Pigmentiphaga sp. H8: one gene and its partner. The protein of the gene in region 1 interacts with the protein of each later gene in a pairwise test. Links are inferred from orthologs where the notes say so. Each region holds a gene or a part of one and is shown on either strand. Other genes may lie near its edges. The genes, in order: cyoB and EGT29_RS27835.

What was found.
Region 2: the proteins of cyoB (region 1) and EGT29_RS27835 interact in binary tests that used the Escherichia coli proteins (3 or more experiments, as listed by UniProt). The link is inferred for Pigmentiphaga sp. H8 from one-to-one orthologs.

Annotation. Positions count from the first base shown.
Region 1 is NZ_CP033966.1:2,995,028-2,998,274, forward strand. What follows is about bases 46-2,970. They hold cyoB (cytochrome o ubiquinol oxidase subunit I), read left to right. Parts: upstream 46-482; coding sequence 483-2,459; downstream 2,460-2,970. Other genes in these bases: cyoA (ubiquinol oxidase subunit II), read left to right, coding at 46-478; cyoC (cytochrome o ubiquinol oxidase subunit III), read left to right, coding at 2,590-2,970. Also shown: more of cyoA, read left to right, coding at 1-45; more of cyoC, read left to right, coding at 2,971-3,225; cyoD (cytochrome o ubiquinol oxidase subunit IV), read left to right, coding at 3,225-3,247. UniProt on the Escherichia coli protein: Cytochrome bo(3) ubiquinol oxidase is the terminal enzyme in the aerobic respiratory chain of E.coli that predominates when cells are grown at high aeration.
Region 2 is NZ_CP033966.1:5,878,746-5,882,008, forward strand. Bases 73-3,013 are described here. They hold EGT29_RS27835 (methionine aminotransferase), read left to right. Parts: upstream 73-930; coding sequence 931-2,097; downstream 2,098-3,013. Other genes in these bases: EGT29_RS27830 (AbrB family transcriptional regulator), read right to left, coding at 73-835; EGT29_RS27840 (tripartite tricarboxylate transporter permease), read right to left, coding at 2,145-3,013. Outside these bases: more of EGT29_RS27830, read right to left, coding at 1-72; more of EGT29_RS27840, read right to left, coding at 3,014-3,263. UniProt on the Escherichia coli protein: Shows aminotransferase activity with methionine and histidine as substrates, and to a lesser extent also with phenylalanine.

The DNA of each region.
Region 1 (3,247 bases):
GTACAAGATCGCCACCGTCAACGAGATCCAGTTCCCGGTCGATACGCCCGTCAACTTCCGCATCACCTCCGCCTCGGTCATGAACTCGTTCTTCATCCCGCGCCTGGGTAGCCAGATCTACTCCATGGCGGGCATGGAGACCAAGCTCCATCTCATCGCGCGCGAAGCCGGCACCTATGCGGGTATCTCCGCCAACTACAGCGGCGCGGGTTTCTCGGGCATGCGCTTCAAGGCCATCGCCAGCAGCCAGGCGGACTTCGAAGAGTGGGTCCGCAATGCCCAGGCCTCGACCAGCAAGATGACCCCCGAAACCTACCAGGCCCTGGTCTCGCCCAGCGAGCACGAGCCCGTCGCCTACTACTCGGGCGCCGAACCCACCATGTTCGACGGCATCATTTACCAGTACATGGCCTCCGCAGGCATGGATACCGGAATGTGCACGCCTGCCAACACCCCCAAGATAGCCTTGTCGGAGTAAATCGATGTTCGGGAAACTGACCCTGGATGCCATCCCGTACCATGAACCCATCGTCATGGTCACGCTGGCAGCGGTCGTCATTCTGGGTGCCGCCATGCTTGGCGTCGTCACCTATTACGGCAAGTGGACCTACCTGTGGAAAGAATGGCTGACCACGGTGGACCACAAGCGCATCGGCATCATGTACATCATCGTGGCGCTGATCATGCTGCTGCGCGGATTCGCCGATGCCATCATGATGCGCACGCAGTTGGCCATCGCCTCGAGCGACTCGGCCGGCTACCTGCCGCCGCACCATTACGACCAGATCTTCACCGCCCACGGCGTGATCATGATCTTCTTCATGGCCATGCCTTTCATCACGGGCCTGATGAACATCGTCGTGCCGCTGCAGATCGGCGCCCGCGACGTGGCCTACCCGTTCCTGAACTCGCTCAGCTTCTGGCTGTTCGGCGGCGGCATCGTGCTGATCATGATGTCGCTGTTCGTGGGTGAATTCGCCGCCACCGGCTGGCTGGCCTATCCGCCGCTGTCGGGACTGGACTACAGCCCTGGCGTGGGGGTCGACTACTACATCTGGGCCTTGCAGCTGTCAGGGCTGGGGACCACGCTCAGCGGCATCAACTTCATCGTTACGATCCTGCGCATGCGCGCGCCCGGCATGACGATGATGAAGATGCCGGTGTTCACGTGGACCGCCCTGGTCACCAACATCCTGATCGTCGCCGCCTTCCCGGTGCTGACGGCCACGCTGGCGCTGCTGACCGCCGACCGCTACCTGGGCATGCACTTCTTCACGAACGAGCTCGGCGGCAACGTGATGATGTACGTGAACCTGATCTGGATCTGGGGCCACCCCGAGGTCTACATCCTGATCCTGCCCTGCTTCGGCGCGTTCTCGGAAATCATCGCCACCTTCTCGCGCAAGTCGCTGTTCGGCTACAAGTCCATGGTCTACGCCACGGCCGCGATCGGCGTGCTGTCGTTCCTGGTCTGGCTGCACCACTTCTTCACCATGGGCTCGGGGGCCAACGTCAATGCCTTCTTCGGCATCGCGACGATGATCATCTCGGTGCCCACGGGCGTGAAGATCTTCAACTGGCTGTTCACGATGTACCGCGGCCGGGTCGAGATCACCACCCCCGTGCTGTGGACGCTGGGCTTCATGATCACCTTCGTGATCGGCGGCATGACCGGCGTGCTGATGGCGATTCCCGCGGTCTCGTTCGTGCTGCACAACAGCCTGTTCCTGATCGCCCACTTCCACAACACCATCATCGGCGGTGTCGTGTTCGGGTGTATCGCCGCCATGGTGTACTGGTTCCCCAAGGCCTTCGGCTTCAAGCTGAACGAGCGCCTGGGCAAGTATTCGTTCTGGTGCTGGTTCATCGGCTTCTTCATGGCCTTCATGCCGCTGTACATCCTTGGTTTCATGGGCATGACGCGCCGCCTGAACCACTACGACAACCCGGCCTGGCAGCCGTACCTGATCGTCGCCTGGGTGGGCGCGGTCATCATCGCGCTGGGCATCTTCTTCCTGCTGCTGCAGATCTTCGTCAGCATCCGCGACCGCAAGAAGAACGTCGACTTCGACGGCGACCCCTGGGGTGGCCGTACGTTGGAATGGTCCATTCCCTCTCCTCCGCCGTTCTACAACTTCGCAAAGGTGCCCCAAGTGTCCCACCTCGATCAGTTCTGGCATGACAAGGAAACCGGCGTCGCCTACCAGCGTCCCGCCCACTACGAAGACATCCACATGCCGCGCAACACCGGCGCCGGCGTCTACATCGGCGTGGCGGGCACCCTGCTCGGCTTCGCCCTGGTCTGGCACATCTGGTGGCTGGCCGGCCTGGGCCTGGCCGGCATGATCGGCGCCTTCATCGCCCGCGCCTACGACCGCGACGTGGACTACTACGTCAAGGCCGACGAGGTGACGCGCATCGAGAACGCCCACTACGAGTCGCTGAAGCAGGCCGCGTAGAAAATCCCCCCTACGCGCTTACGCGCGCCCCCCAGGGGGCGATGCGGGTGGACCGGCAAAGCCGGATCCACCGCATCCTGGGTCGTGTGGCAGTGTATCGGTGCGAAGCGCCGGTTTTTTAAAGATCAATATGAGTAGCGCAGCAATTCTTCATACGCATCGCCAGGATGGTGGCGATCATCATGCCCATGGGGGGCATGAGCATCACGACGATGGGTCCAAGACCGTACTGGGGTTCTGGATCTATCTGATGAGCGACTTGCTCATTTTCTCGGTGCTGTTCGCGACCTTCGCCGTGCTGTCGGGAGCAACCGCGGGCGGGCCGCATGGCAGCGAGCTGTTCGACCTGTCGTTCGTGCTGACCGAGACCATGCTGCTGCTGGTCAGCAGCGTGACCTTCGGCATGGCGATGCTGGCCCTGCATGCCGGTCAGCGAAGCAAGGTGCTGGCCTGGATGGCGGTCACCTTCCTGTTCGGCGCCGGCTTCATCGGCATGGAAATCTATGAATTCCATCACCTGATCGCCGAGGGCGCCGGTCCCCAGCGCAGCGCCTACCTGTCGGCCTTCTTCACCCTGGTCGGCACCCACGGCCTGCACGTGACCTCGGGCCTGATCTGGATGGCCGTGATGATGCACATGATCAGCCGCCACGGCCTGGATCCGATCGTGCGCCGGCGCATGGCCTGCCTGAGCCTGTTCTGGCACTTCCTGGACCTGGTCTGGATCTGCGTGTTCACCTTCGTCTACCTGATGGGAGCCCTGTAATGGCGCAACACTCCTCCACCGC
Region 2 (3,263 bases), 2.9 Mb from region 1 along the record:
GCGCCAGGAGCAGGCTCAGGCCCACCGAAAGCATGATCACGACCAGGGTGTAGGCCAGGATCAATCCCATGAAGCGCGGGGCCGTCCGGAAGAAATCGGGGGTGTAGCGGTCGCCCAGCGACCAGCCTATGAGCAACTGCGCGGCGTTCAGCATGAAGGTGGGCATCGCCGACAAGGCCATGTCGTTGGACGTCAGCAGGATGGTGACGGCCATGGGCCCCAGCACCCAGGCATTGGGTATGCGCAGCCGCACGGCCAGCAGCGCGCCGCCGGCACCCAGCGCGAACATCGCCGCCAGGCCGGCGGGATCCACCGCCGTCATGGCGGGCGCGAAAAGCCCGCTGCCGTTCACGCCCGACATCCGGAAAGCCAGCGGCACCAGCACGACGACAAGCAGGATGCGCAGGCTGTGGGCCGAGGCGACCAGCGCCACCTTGCCGCCGTAGCGGTCGGACAGGTTGGCCATTTCCGCCGCGCCGCCTATGGTGGACGAAAAATAGGCGGTGCTGAATTCCACGCCGCCGGCGCGCTGGAGGAACCAGGCGCCGGCCAGCCCCGCGGCCACCGAGAAGATGGCCCCCAGCAGCAGCGGCAGCAGATTGCCCGCGATCTCGTCGACCACCATGGGCGTGAAATACAGCCCCAGGCCCACGCCTATCACCCACTGTCCCGCATAGCGCAGTTCGGTCCGGCTCCGGGACTGCACGCCGGCGATCTTGGTCGCCGCCGTGGCGATCAGCGCGCCCAGCATCCAGGGCAGCGGGGTATGGAGCGCGACCGCTATCAGCGAGCCGCAAAGCGCGATGGCGAAACCTAGCAGTAGACGGACGAACATGGGGAACGAAACAGGCGGGCGTGGCCGCCGGCGGACGCATGGAGGTAGACTGATTCGATGAAGACGAATGGTACATCCAAGGCCCAAGCAAGCTGATGATTAATTCCAAATTGCCGGACGTCGGCGTCACCATCTTTACCGTCATGAGCCGGCTGGCCACGGAAACCCGCGCCATCAACCTGGGCCAGGGCTTTCCCGATTTCGATCCCGATGCCGGCCTGCTGGCGCAGGTGGACGCCGCCATGGCCGCGGGCCACAACCAGTACGCCCCCATGCCGGGGATCCCGGCGCTGCGCGCCGCCATCGCGGCCAAGACGCAGGCGCTGTACGGCGCGGCCTACGATCCCGAGACGGAGATCACCGTGACCAGCGGTGCCACCCAGGCCCTGATGACCGCCATCCTGGCGGTGGCCGGCGCCGGCGACGAGGTCATCGTGCTGGAGCCCAACTACGACTCTTACGTGCCGGCCATACGCCTGGCGGGCGCCACGCCGGTGGCGGTACAGCTGCTTGCGCCCACGCCCGAGGCTCCCGGCTACCGGCCCGACTGGGACGCGGTACGGCGCGCCATCACGCCGCGCACCCGGGCCCTGCTGATCAATTTCCCGCACAATCCAACCGGCGCGGTGCTGGACGACGGCGACCTGGACGAGCTCGAACGCATCCTTGAACGCACGGGCGTGGTGCTGATCTCGGACGAGGTCTACGAGCACATCGTGTTCGACGGCCGCCGGCATGCGTCCATCGCGCGCCGGCCGGCGCTGGCGGCCCGCAGCTTCCTGATCTCGTCGTTCGGCAAGACTTTCCACACCACCGGCTGGAAGATCGGCTATTGCTGCGCACCCGCCGCCCTGTCCGTGGAATTCCGCAAGATCCACCAGTTCATGGTGTTCGCGGTCTCGACCCCCATGCAGTACGCGCTGGCCGCGTTCCTGCAGGATCCCCGCCACTACCTGGAACTGCCCGCCTTCTATCAGGCCAAGCGCGACCGCCTGGAAGCGGGTCTGAAGCAGACGCGCTTTCGCACCCTGCCCTGCCCGGGCACCTACTTCCTGCTGGCCGACTACAGCGCGATCTCGGATGCGCCAGAAAGCGAATTCGCGCGCTGGCTGACCACCGAGCACGGCGTGGCGGTCATACCCATCGCGGCTTTCCATACGGATCCGGACGCGCCGGCCTCGAACCGGCAATTGGTGCGCTTCTGCTTCGCCAAGAAGGACAGCACGCTGGACGCGGCGCTGGAGCGCCTGCAGCGGGTCTGAAAGCGGCATGCGGGCCCGATCGCCCGCATGCCTGCCGCCTGTGTCGCCTAGGCCGACGCGGCGGGTTCGGAAGCGCCCGCGCGACGCCGGGCCAGCACGCGCATCGTGACCGGCACGATCAGCACGGCCGCCGCGCACAGCCACAGGCCGATGCTGACCGGGCTTTCCCACAGGATGGCCGTGTCGCCGTTGGTGATGGACAGCGCCCGGCGCAGGTTCTGCTCCATCATGTTGCCCAGCACCAGCCCCAGGATGAGCGGCGCCATGGGCACCGACATCTTGCGCAGCAGATAGCCCACCACGCCCAGCGCCACCATCATCACGAGGTCGAAGGTGGTGGCGTGCACCGAGTACACGCCTATCGTGCTCACCGTCACGATGAACGGCACCAGCGCCCAGGTCGGCACCGACAGCATGCGCGCGAACACGCCCACCATGGGAATATTCATCGCCAGCAGCATGGCGTTGCCGATGAACAGCGACGCGATCAGGCCCCAGACGATCTCGGGGCGCTGCTCGAACAGCGCGGGCCCCGGCGTGATGTTGTAGAGCGCCAGCACGCCCATCATCACTGCGGTGGTACCCGATCCCGGTACGCCCAGCGTCAGCATGGGCACGAACGAACCCGTGGCCGACGCGTTGTTGGCCGCCTCGGGCGAGGCCAGGCCGCGGATGTCGCCCTTGCCGAAATGCGCGCCTTCCGGGTCGGACTGTTCGACCAGGCGCTTCTCGGTCGAATAGGCCATGGCCGAGGCCACGGTGGCGCCGGCGCCGGGCAGCACGCCCACCACGAAGCCGATCAACGCCCCTCGCACCGTGCCCCACCAGGTCATCGCCACTTCCCGCATGTTGAACAGGGTGCGTCCTGTCGGCTTGACCACCGCGTTGCCCGTGACCGACTGTTCCAGCAGCAGCAGCATCTCGCTGACGGAGAACAGGCCGATCACCACCACCACGAACTGGATGCCGTCGCTCAGGTGCAGCGAATCGAAGGTGTAGCGGTAGATGCCGGAGTTCTCGTCTATGCCCACGGTGGACAAGGCCAGGCCCACGGCGGCGGCCAGCAGCGCCTTGACGGGCTGCTCGCCCATCAGCCCGGCCAGGCAGCAGAAGGCGAACACCATCAGCGCGAAGTACTCCGCCGGTCCAAAGGCCAGCGCCCATCG